Regions from separate parts of the Microbacterium sp. LEMMJ01 genome, predicted to be linked through region 1. Evidence: riboswitches for the same ligand, from Rfam matches in the RefSeq annotation. Region 1 holds a riboswitch; the other holds the start of a gene.
The links. Region 1 has a riboswitch for thiamine pyrophosphate ahead of thiM (hydroxyethylthiazole kinase). Riboswitches for the same ligand answer to the same signal wherever they lie in the genome.
Positions count from the first base shown of each region.

Region 2: it holds a riboswitch for thiamine pyrophosphate, as region 1 does, so the genes downstream of both, B7W94_RS07220 (ECF transporter S component) here and thiM (hydroxyethylthiazole kinase) in region 1, are expected to answer to the same signal.

Region 1 covers NZ_NCTV01000007.1:50,534-54,674, reverse strand. Annotated here, with positions in the region: gene thiD (bifunctional hydroxymethylpyrimidine kinase/phosphomethylpyrimidine kinase) at 1-1,341, opposite strand, end outside; gene thiM (hydroxyethylthiazole kinase) at 1,338-2,186, opposite strand; TPP riboswitch at 2,177-2,270, opposite strand; gene B7W94_RS00420 (NAD-dependent epimerase/dehydratase family protein) at 2,278-3,249, opposite strand; gene B7W94_RS00415 (DUF402 domain-containing protein) at 3,491-4,141, opposite strand, start outside.
Region 2 covers NZ_NCTV01000024.1:103,201-107,341, forward strand. Annotated here, with positions in the region: gene B7W94_RS07215 (ABC transporter ATP-binding protein) at 1-834, opposite strand, end outside; gene B7W94_RS07220 (ECF transporter S component) at 834-1,475, opposite strand; TPP riboswitch at 1,466-1,577, opposite strand; gene B7W94_RS07225 (D-alanyl-D-alanine carboxypeptidase family protein) at 1,655-3,145, shown strand; gene B7W94_RS07230 (ABC transporter ATP-binding protein) at 3,196-4,141, opposite strand, start outside.

The sequences.
Region 1 (4,141 bases):
GACCGCGATCGCGGGATCGTCGCCCCGCGCCAGTCGTGTGGCCAGAGCCGCGGACAGCGAGCAGCCGGTGCCATGGGTGTTCTCCGTGCGGATGCGCGCGCCGGGGAACTCCGCGTGCGTACCGGCTGCCGTGTCGATCAGGGCGTCCGGTGCCTCGTCCCCGGGCAGATGCCCGCCCTTCACCAGCACCGCGGTCCCCATCGCGGCCGACAGCTCTCGCGCCGCGGCGAGCGCGTCCGCCCAGTCCGCCACCTCGTGACCGACGAGCCCCGCGAGCTCGGCGAGGTTCGGGGTGACCACGGTCGCCAGGGACAGCAGGCTCCGCAGCTCGCGCTCCGCATCGGGGTGGAGCAGCCGATCCCCCGAGGTCGCGATCATGACCGGGTCGAGCACGACGATCGGGGGCTGTGCGTCCCGGAGCCACGCGGCGACGGTCCGGATCACCTCCACGTCCGCGAGCATGCCGATCTTCACGGCGTCGATGCGGATGTCGTCACCGACGGCGTCGAGCTGCGCCCGGAGGAAGTCCGCGGGAGGAACGTGCACGGCGCGGACGCCCTGCGTGTTCTGGGCGGTCAGGGCTGTCAGGGCCGCCATGCCGTAGCCCCCGTTCGCGGCGATCGCCTTGAGGTCGGCCTGGATGCCCGCGCCCCCGGACGGATCACTGCCGGCGATGCTGAGCACGTGCGGCACCGCCCGCCCGAGCCAGCGTCGACGGAAGGCCGCGGCGGCTGTCCGGGGGTCGCCCGCCGCGCACAGCGCCGACACCACCGCGATCCCGGCCGCGCCGGCCGCGCGCAGCGCCACCGTGTCGTCGAGCTCCACCCCGCCGATCGCGACGCACGGCAGCGCACTGCGCGCGGCGAACGCGGCGAAGCCGTCGATGCCGAGCGGGGCCGGGTGGTCGGGCTTGGTGCGCGTGGGGCGGATCACGCCGACCCCGAGGTAGTCGACCGTGCCGGGCGGCAGCGCGGCGACCTCCTCGAGGTGCACGGAGGTGTTCGCGGTCAGCCCGATCAGGGCCTCCGGGCCGAGGAGCTCGCGCGCGCGGAGCACCGAGGCGTCCGCCTGACCGAGGTGCACCCCGTCCACCCTGGCGCCGCGACGACGGGCCTCGACGGCCGCATCGAGGCGATCGTTCACGACGAGCAGCGCGCGACCGTCGATGGCCGCGGACAGAGCGAGGAGCTGCACGACGGTCTCCTCGTCCGTCGCCTCCTTGTCGCGCAGCTGCACGATGCGGACGCCGCCGGCCACCGCTTCGCGGACGGTCGCGACCACCCCGCGTGCGCCGCACAGCGACCGATCGGTGACGAGGTAGAGGGACAGGTCGACGGTCATCGGGTCTCCTCCTCGACGCGGGCGCGGTCCCGGAGATCCGCCGGGGTCACAGCGGACAGCGCATCGAGCAGTCCGACGGCGAAGCTGCCCGGTCCGCGGGAGGTCTCCGCCGCCTGCTCGGCCGCGACCGTGTAGACGAGGGTCGCCGCGGCCACCGCCGTCAGCGCATCGGTCCCGGTACCGCGGGACGCCCCGAGGAAGGCCGCCATCACCGCGCCCAGCGCGCAGCCGCCGCCCGTCACCCGCGTGAGCAGCTCGTGCCCGTTGGCGATGCGGATCACCCGTTCCCCGTCGGTGAGGAGGTCGACCGGGCCGGAGACGGCGACCACGGAGCCGTACCGGTCGGCGAGCTCGCGCGCAGACGAGGCCGCCGCCTCGGTGCCGTCCGTCGCATCGACGCCGCGGCCGCCGCTGCTGTGCCCGGCGAGCGCGAGGATCTCCGACGCGTTGCCGCGGATGGCGGTCGGGCGCCGCGCGGCCAGCTCGTGGGCCAGCGCCGTCCGCACCGGGAGCGTGCCGATCGCGACGGGGTCGAGCACCCAGGGCGTGGCGGCGGCGAGCGCTCCGGCCACGGCTTCCCGACTCGCCTCCCGCTGCTCCGGGGTCGGCGTCCCGAGGTTGACGAGGAGCCCCGAGGCGGCACCCGCGAACGGTCCGGCTTCGCCGACGATGTCGACCATCGCCGGCGCCGCGCCGAGCGCGAGCAGCACGTTGGCGGTGAACCCCGTCACGACGGCGTTCGTGAGGCAGTGCGTCAACGGCGGCGCAGCCCGGACCTCCTCCCGCAGCCTTCCCGCCGTGACGGCGAGGTCGAGGACGGATTCCGGACGCACAGGATCGCTCATTGCGACATCCCTTCGCTAGTACGAACTAGATCAGGTTCGACGGGTGTGATCTCAGCCGCGGATGCGGCACCCCGTGTCACTGCCTCGCAGTCTAGCGAGCGAAGGCGTCGAGCAGCGCCCGCTCCTCCGTCCGCGTGAGTCCGGCGCGGCGCTCCCGGTCCACGCCCCGTTCGCGCTCATCCGCCACGACGCGTTCCAGCGTCTCTTCGAGAGGCCGGATCCTGCCTCCGCTGCGCCGGTACCGCGCGTTCGAGCGGGTCATGAATCCGCTCATGTCGGGCGGCAGCCACAGCGGGAGCGAGCGCGGCCCCGCCCAGTACGCGACACCCTCCGCGACGAGACGCTCCTCCGTGCCGACGATGACCGGACCGGTGTGCCCGGTGGAAGCGCGCACCGTACGCAGCACGTCCTCCAGGTCGCGCACGTCGCCGATCGCGTTGACGGCGCCGGTGACAGTGGCGGACATGACGAAGGCGGCGACGTCCTCGACGTCGATGACCTCCGCCGTGCGCCCGTCGAGCGGCGGGAGCAGCACCGGCTCGTCCAGGGCCCGGAGGAACGCCGCGGCCCAGTAGCCGAAGCGATCGCTCGGGTCGCCGTCGCCGACGATGAGGCCGGGACGGACGAGGAGCGCGCGGTCGCCGAGGCTCTCCTGCACGGCGTCCTCCGCCGCGACCTTCTGCCGCGCGTAGTCGTCGTCCTCACCGGCCTGCGCCGCCGGGTGGCGCGGGGCCGACTCGTCCGTCCCGACCGTCTCGTCGTCGCGGTACACCGACATCGACGAGATGTACGTCCACCGGGCGGCACGGTCGCCGAGTGCGCGGACCGCCCCGGAGACGTGATCGACGCGGGAGGAGACGTCGACGACGTGGTCCCAGTCCGTCCGCGAGACGACGTCATAGGCGTCCTCGTCGTCGCGGTCGGCGAGCACGAGGGTCGCTCCCGGTGGCGCCGGGCGCCCGCCGCGGGCCAGGCAGGTCACCGACGCCCCCGCCCCCAACGCGTGCGCGGCGATGCGCCCCGACAGCCATCCGGTTCCCCCCAGGATCAGCACATCCGTCATGTGCCCATGTCATCAGGATCGACGACTCGGGGAAAGGGCCTCCGCTCAGAGCGGAGCGACACAGGCCACCCCGCGAGCACAGGCCCTCACGCGAGCACAGGCCCTCACGCGAACACCGCCCACCACGCGAGCTCAGGCCCTCACGCGAGCACAGGCCATGGGCGCTGCTGTCGCCTGATGCTGCGCGAACGCCTGATGCCGCGCGGCCTCGGCGCCGTCGCGGAGGCCGGCCCCGAAGCGGTCAGGGGACGACGATCTCGTCGAGGCCGTCCAACACCGGGATCGTCCACGACGGGTCCGGTCGCCAGTCGATCCACTCCCGATCGAACGGCCAGTCGCCGGCATGGAACGACGCGATGGCCGCGACCGCGTGCCGCTCGATCTGCGCGGCCTGCGCGGCGGTCAGCCGTCCCTGGTCGACGGCGGCGACCAGCTCGTCCTCGTCCTTCATCGCCACGCGCCCGTCCTGTGCGATCTCGACGTCGAGGACGTGATCGGAGGTGTAGGTGGCACTGTCGGTGCGCAGGTGCGCGTTCTCGAGGTTGACGTACCAGCCGGCGAAGTCCCACGTCGTCCCGGTGACCGAGCTCCAGAACAGCCAGACCGACCACGGCACTCCCGCGGGCGCGATGCGCAGGATGCCGTTGCCCCACCACTCCTCGACGATCCGGCGCCGGGGCTCCCGCCACCGCCGATCGAGCGGGACGGTCCGGACGCGCTCCCCGTCCCGCGTGCCCTGACCTTCCTGCTGCGTCCCGGCGGCGAGCCACGCGACGAGACCGCGCTCATCGTCACGGACGACGCGCATGGGGGTGACGGTCGCCGCCTCCCCCGTGGTCCACCCCGGCTTGCGGTAGTGCCAGTCGAGCTGCGCACCCGGCGAGAGGAACGG
Region 2 (4,141 bases), on a different contig from region 1:
CTTCACCCGCGCCACGGCGAGTGCTCGGGCCGACAGCAGCACCTCGCCGGGCACTGTCCTCGGTGCCGGGGGCTCGGCGGGAGGACGCCCGGGCACCCAGACGCCGTCCGCCGCCAGGCGCTCTCCCTGCGCACCGAGCACCGCGGCGGGAGGGCCGTCCGCGACCACCCCGCCGGCACCGAGCACGATGACCCGGGTGAGGAGCGGCAACCACACCTCGAGTCGATGCTCCACGACCACGAGGGTGGCGGGGTGCGCGGCGAGCATCCGCTCCACCGCCTCCCTGACCTCGCGCACCCCGTCCGGATCGAGGTTCGCCGTCGGCTCGTCGAGGAGGACGAGGCCGGGGCGCATCGCGAGCATGCCGGCGAGGGCGAGACGTTGCTTCTGGCCGCCCGACAGCGCCTTGGTCGGATGATCGAGCGGCACGTCGAGGCCGACGGCAGCGAGCGCCGCCTCGACACGCGGCCAGATCTCCGCACGCGGCACGCCGAGGTTCTCGCACCCGAACGCGACGTCGTCGCCCGCGCGGGCGAGGATCACCTGGGAGTCGGGGTCCTGGAGCACGAGCCCGGCGCGCCCGCGAGTCGCCACCGCCGGAGCGTCGTCGACGAGGAGCTCCCCCGCGCTCTCGCCCTCCTCCTCGCCGCCGAGCACGCCCGCGAGGCCGTGCAGCAGGGTCGACTTGCCCGCCCCGGACGCGCCGAGCACGAGAACCCGCTCGCCGGGCTCGATGCGGAACGAGACGTCGCGCAGCGCCCATGCCCGGCGGCTCGCATGCCGCCAGCCCCAGCCGCGCGCCTCGACGACCGCGGGAGCGACCTGCGCCGCCATCAGACGCGCACGCGCGCCTCGCGCCCGGAGCCGAAGCGGTCCAGCGCCCCCGTCGCCGCGATGCCGCGGGCGAGCACCCACGACAGGGCACCGGCGATGACGGCGCCGGAGATCACGGTGCTCACGAGGTAGATCACGGTGAACGCGGGACCGGAGCCGGCGTACCAGAGGATGAGGTTGTTGATGCCTCCCGCGAGCGCAGCGCCGGCACCGGCGAGGATCGCGACGGGCAGCGACCAGCGACGGTAGAAGAACAGCAGGAAGACGAGCTCGGCGCCGAGACCCTGCACGAGGCCCGCTTCGAGCGTGAGGAAGCCACCCCACTGGTTGCCGATGAGCGCCGAGACGACGGCGGCCAGCAGTTCGACGTAGATCGCCGCACCGGCCTTGCGGATGATGAGGCCGCCGAGCACTCCGGCGAACAGCCACGGTCCGTCCAGGAGCCCCTGGAGCCCGGGGAGCAGCGGCTCGAGCAGGGCCTTGGGGCCGAGGTACCCGACGTTCCAGGCCAGGAAGATCAGGCCGGCGGCGACGCCGAGCACGCTGGCGACGACGATGTCGACGATGCGCCACCGCAGATAGCCGCGCGCCGGAGCGCCGGTCGTCTTCGTGGACGAGGATGCGGACGTGGACGTACTCATGTGAACTCCTCCCTGCGCTGGCATGACCCAGATCAGGTTCGACGGTCGAAGCGCGATTCGCTCCCTCTCAGCCCGGCTCGCCGGACTCCCGTGGTTGTGCTGTCGATCCTAGCGTCTTCCGCCCGCGCGTCCCGAGCCGCGCACGGCGGATTCCTGGCGGCATTCGGTACCGTAAGCGAGTGACCGCTTCCGATCCCCCTGAAGAGGCGTCCGGCGGCGTCGGCGTCGACGCGCGGCCCGAGGACTCCACCCCCGCGTCCTCGCAAACCGTCGACACGCTGCCTGCGACCACGACGGAGACCGTCGCGTGGGCCGATGCCTCGACACCGGCGACCGCGCTGACCTGGGTCGACACGGACGTGGTCGAGTCCGGGTCGTCGACGCCGGAGTTCGACGCCACCCCGGAAGCCGAGGCCGCCCCCGGCCTGCTGCGCGAGGCGACGCTGCGTCCGGCGATCGCCGGCCCCGGCCTGCTCGTCCCGCTCGGGGTCCTCGCCGGGCTCGTCGCCTCCTACGCCGGAAGCACGCTGCTCTGGCCGTTGCACGAGGTCGCCCCCACCGTCCAGGCCGTGGAGGTCACCCCGGTGGCCGCCCCCACCGCCGCGCTCGCCTGGCCGGAGGTGGGCGACGGCGCCGTGGGCATCGCCGGGATGACCACGGCCGCGTCCACGACCGCCCCGGTCAGCATCGCGAGCATCACCAAGGTCGTCAGCACGCTCATGGTGCTCGACCGCCTGCCCCTCGCCCCCGGGGAGCAGGGCCCCGAGTTCTCCTTCACCTACGCCGACAGCATCCGGTACTGGGACTACCGGATCTCGAACCAGTCCGCGCTGGATGTCCCCGTGGGCGGGGTGCTGACCGAGTACCAGCTCCTGCAGGGCACCCTGCTCGGTTCGGCCAACAACTACATCGATCGGCTCGCCGCGGAGATCTGGGGCTCCAATCGGGAGTTCGCGGCCGCCGCCGAGGTCTGGCTCGGCGAGCGCGGGCTCTCCGGGATCACCGTGGTCACGCCGTCCGGGTTCGACGCGCGCAACGTCGCCACCCCGGAGGCGCTCGTGGCTCTCGGCGAGCTCGCGATGCAGAATCCCGTGTTCGCGGAGATCGTGGGCACCCGGTCGGTCGAGCTGCCGGGGGCCGGCACGGTGGAGAACACGAACGGCATGCTCGCGGACCCGGGGGTCGTCGGCATCAAGACCGGCACACTCGTCGGCTGGAACCTGCTGACGGCGAAGGACGTCTCCGTGGGGGACTCGACGGTCCGCCTCTACGCCGCGGCGCTGAACCAGGAGGACGACGAGGCGCGTCTCGCCCTCACCCGAGCCCTCTTCGCGCAGACCGAGGCGGCGCTGCAGGCGCAGGGCCCCGCCGTTCCCGCCGGGACGGTGGTCGGACGCGTCCGCACCGCCTGGGGCGAGGAGGTCGACGTCGTGACCGGTGAGGACGCGGATGTGGTGCTGTGGAACGGGGCGAGCGCGACCGCGTCGGCTGTGTTCGATCTCGGCGAGGAGCGCGAGGCGGACGGCGACGTCGGCACCCTCACCACGGCCGGCCCCATCGACACCACCGAGACCGCACTCGTCCTCGCCGAAGACGTGGACGGCCCGAGCCCGTGGTGGCGCCTCACCCATCCCCTCGAGCTGTTCGGCATCGACGCGGACCGCTCCTGACGACTGACGCCCCGCTCCGAGTCCGGAGCGGGGCGTCAGGGCGATGACGATCAGGGACGAGGCGACGCGCCGTCCGCCCCGTCGTCGAGGAGCGCCTGCGCGGCGGCCGCCTCCGCTCCGGGAAGCTGGGCACCGACGGCGGCACCCGCCACGGCATCGGCCGCCTGCTCCTCCGCGCGGACCTCGGCGTCGGCCTCTCCCGTCACCACGACCGGAGACGACCCGGTCAGGGCCGCTTCCGCGTCGAGGTCGGTCGCCGCCTGCTCGAACTGCGACTGGTACAGCCGCCAGTACGCGCCCTGGGCGGCGATGAGCTCGTCGTGCGTGCCCTTCTCGACGATGTCGCCGTGCTCCATCACGAGGATGAGGTCCGCGTCGCGGATGGTCGACAGCCGGTGCGCGATGACGAACGAGGTGCGCCCCTGCCGGAGAGCGGCCATGGCGTTCTGCAGCAGCAGCTCGGTGCGGGTATCGACCGCCGAGGTGGCCTCGTCAAGGATGAGGATCGACGGCTGCGCCACGAACGCCCGGGCGATCGTGATGAGCTGCCGCTCACCGGCCGAGACATTCGACGCGTCCTCGTCGAGCACGGTGTCGTACCCATCCGGAAGCGCGTGCACGAAGCGGTCGACGTAGGTCGCCCGCGCGGCGGCCAGCACCTCCTCGTCCGTCGCGGTCGAGCGTCCGTAGCGGATGTTCTCGCGGATGCTCCCGGCGAACAGCCAGGGGTCCTGGAGCACCATGCCGGTGCGGGACCGGAGGTCGTCACGCGTGATGGTCGAGATGTCCTGACCGTCCAGCGTGATCCGTCCGCCGCTGAGTTCGTAGAACCGCATGATGAGGTTCACGAGCGTCGTCTTGCCGGCACCCGTGGGTCCGACGATCGCGACGGTCTGCCCCGGCTCCACCCGGAACGACAGATCGGTGATGAGCGGACGCTCCGGCGAGTAGGAGAAGGAGACGTTCTCGAACTCGATCACGCCCTCCCCTTCGCGC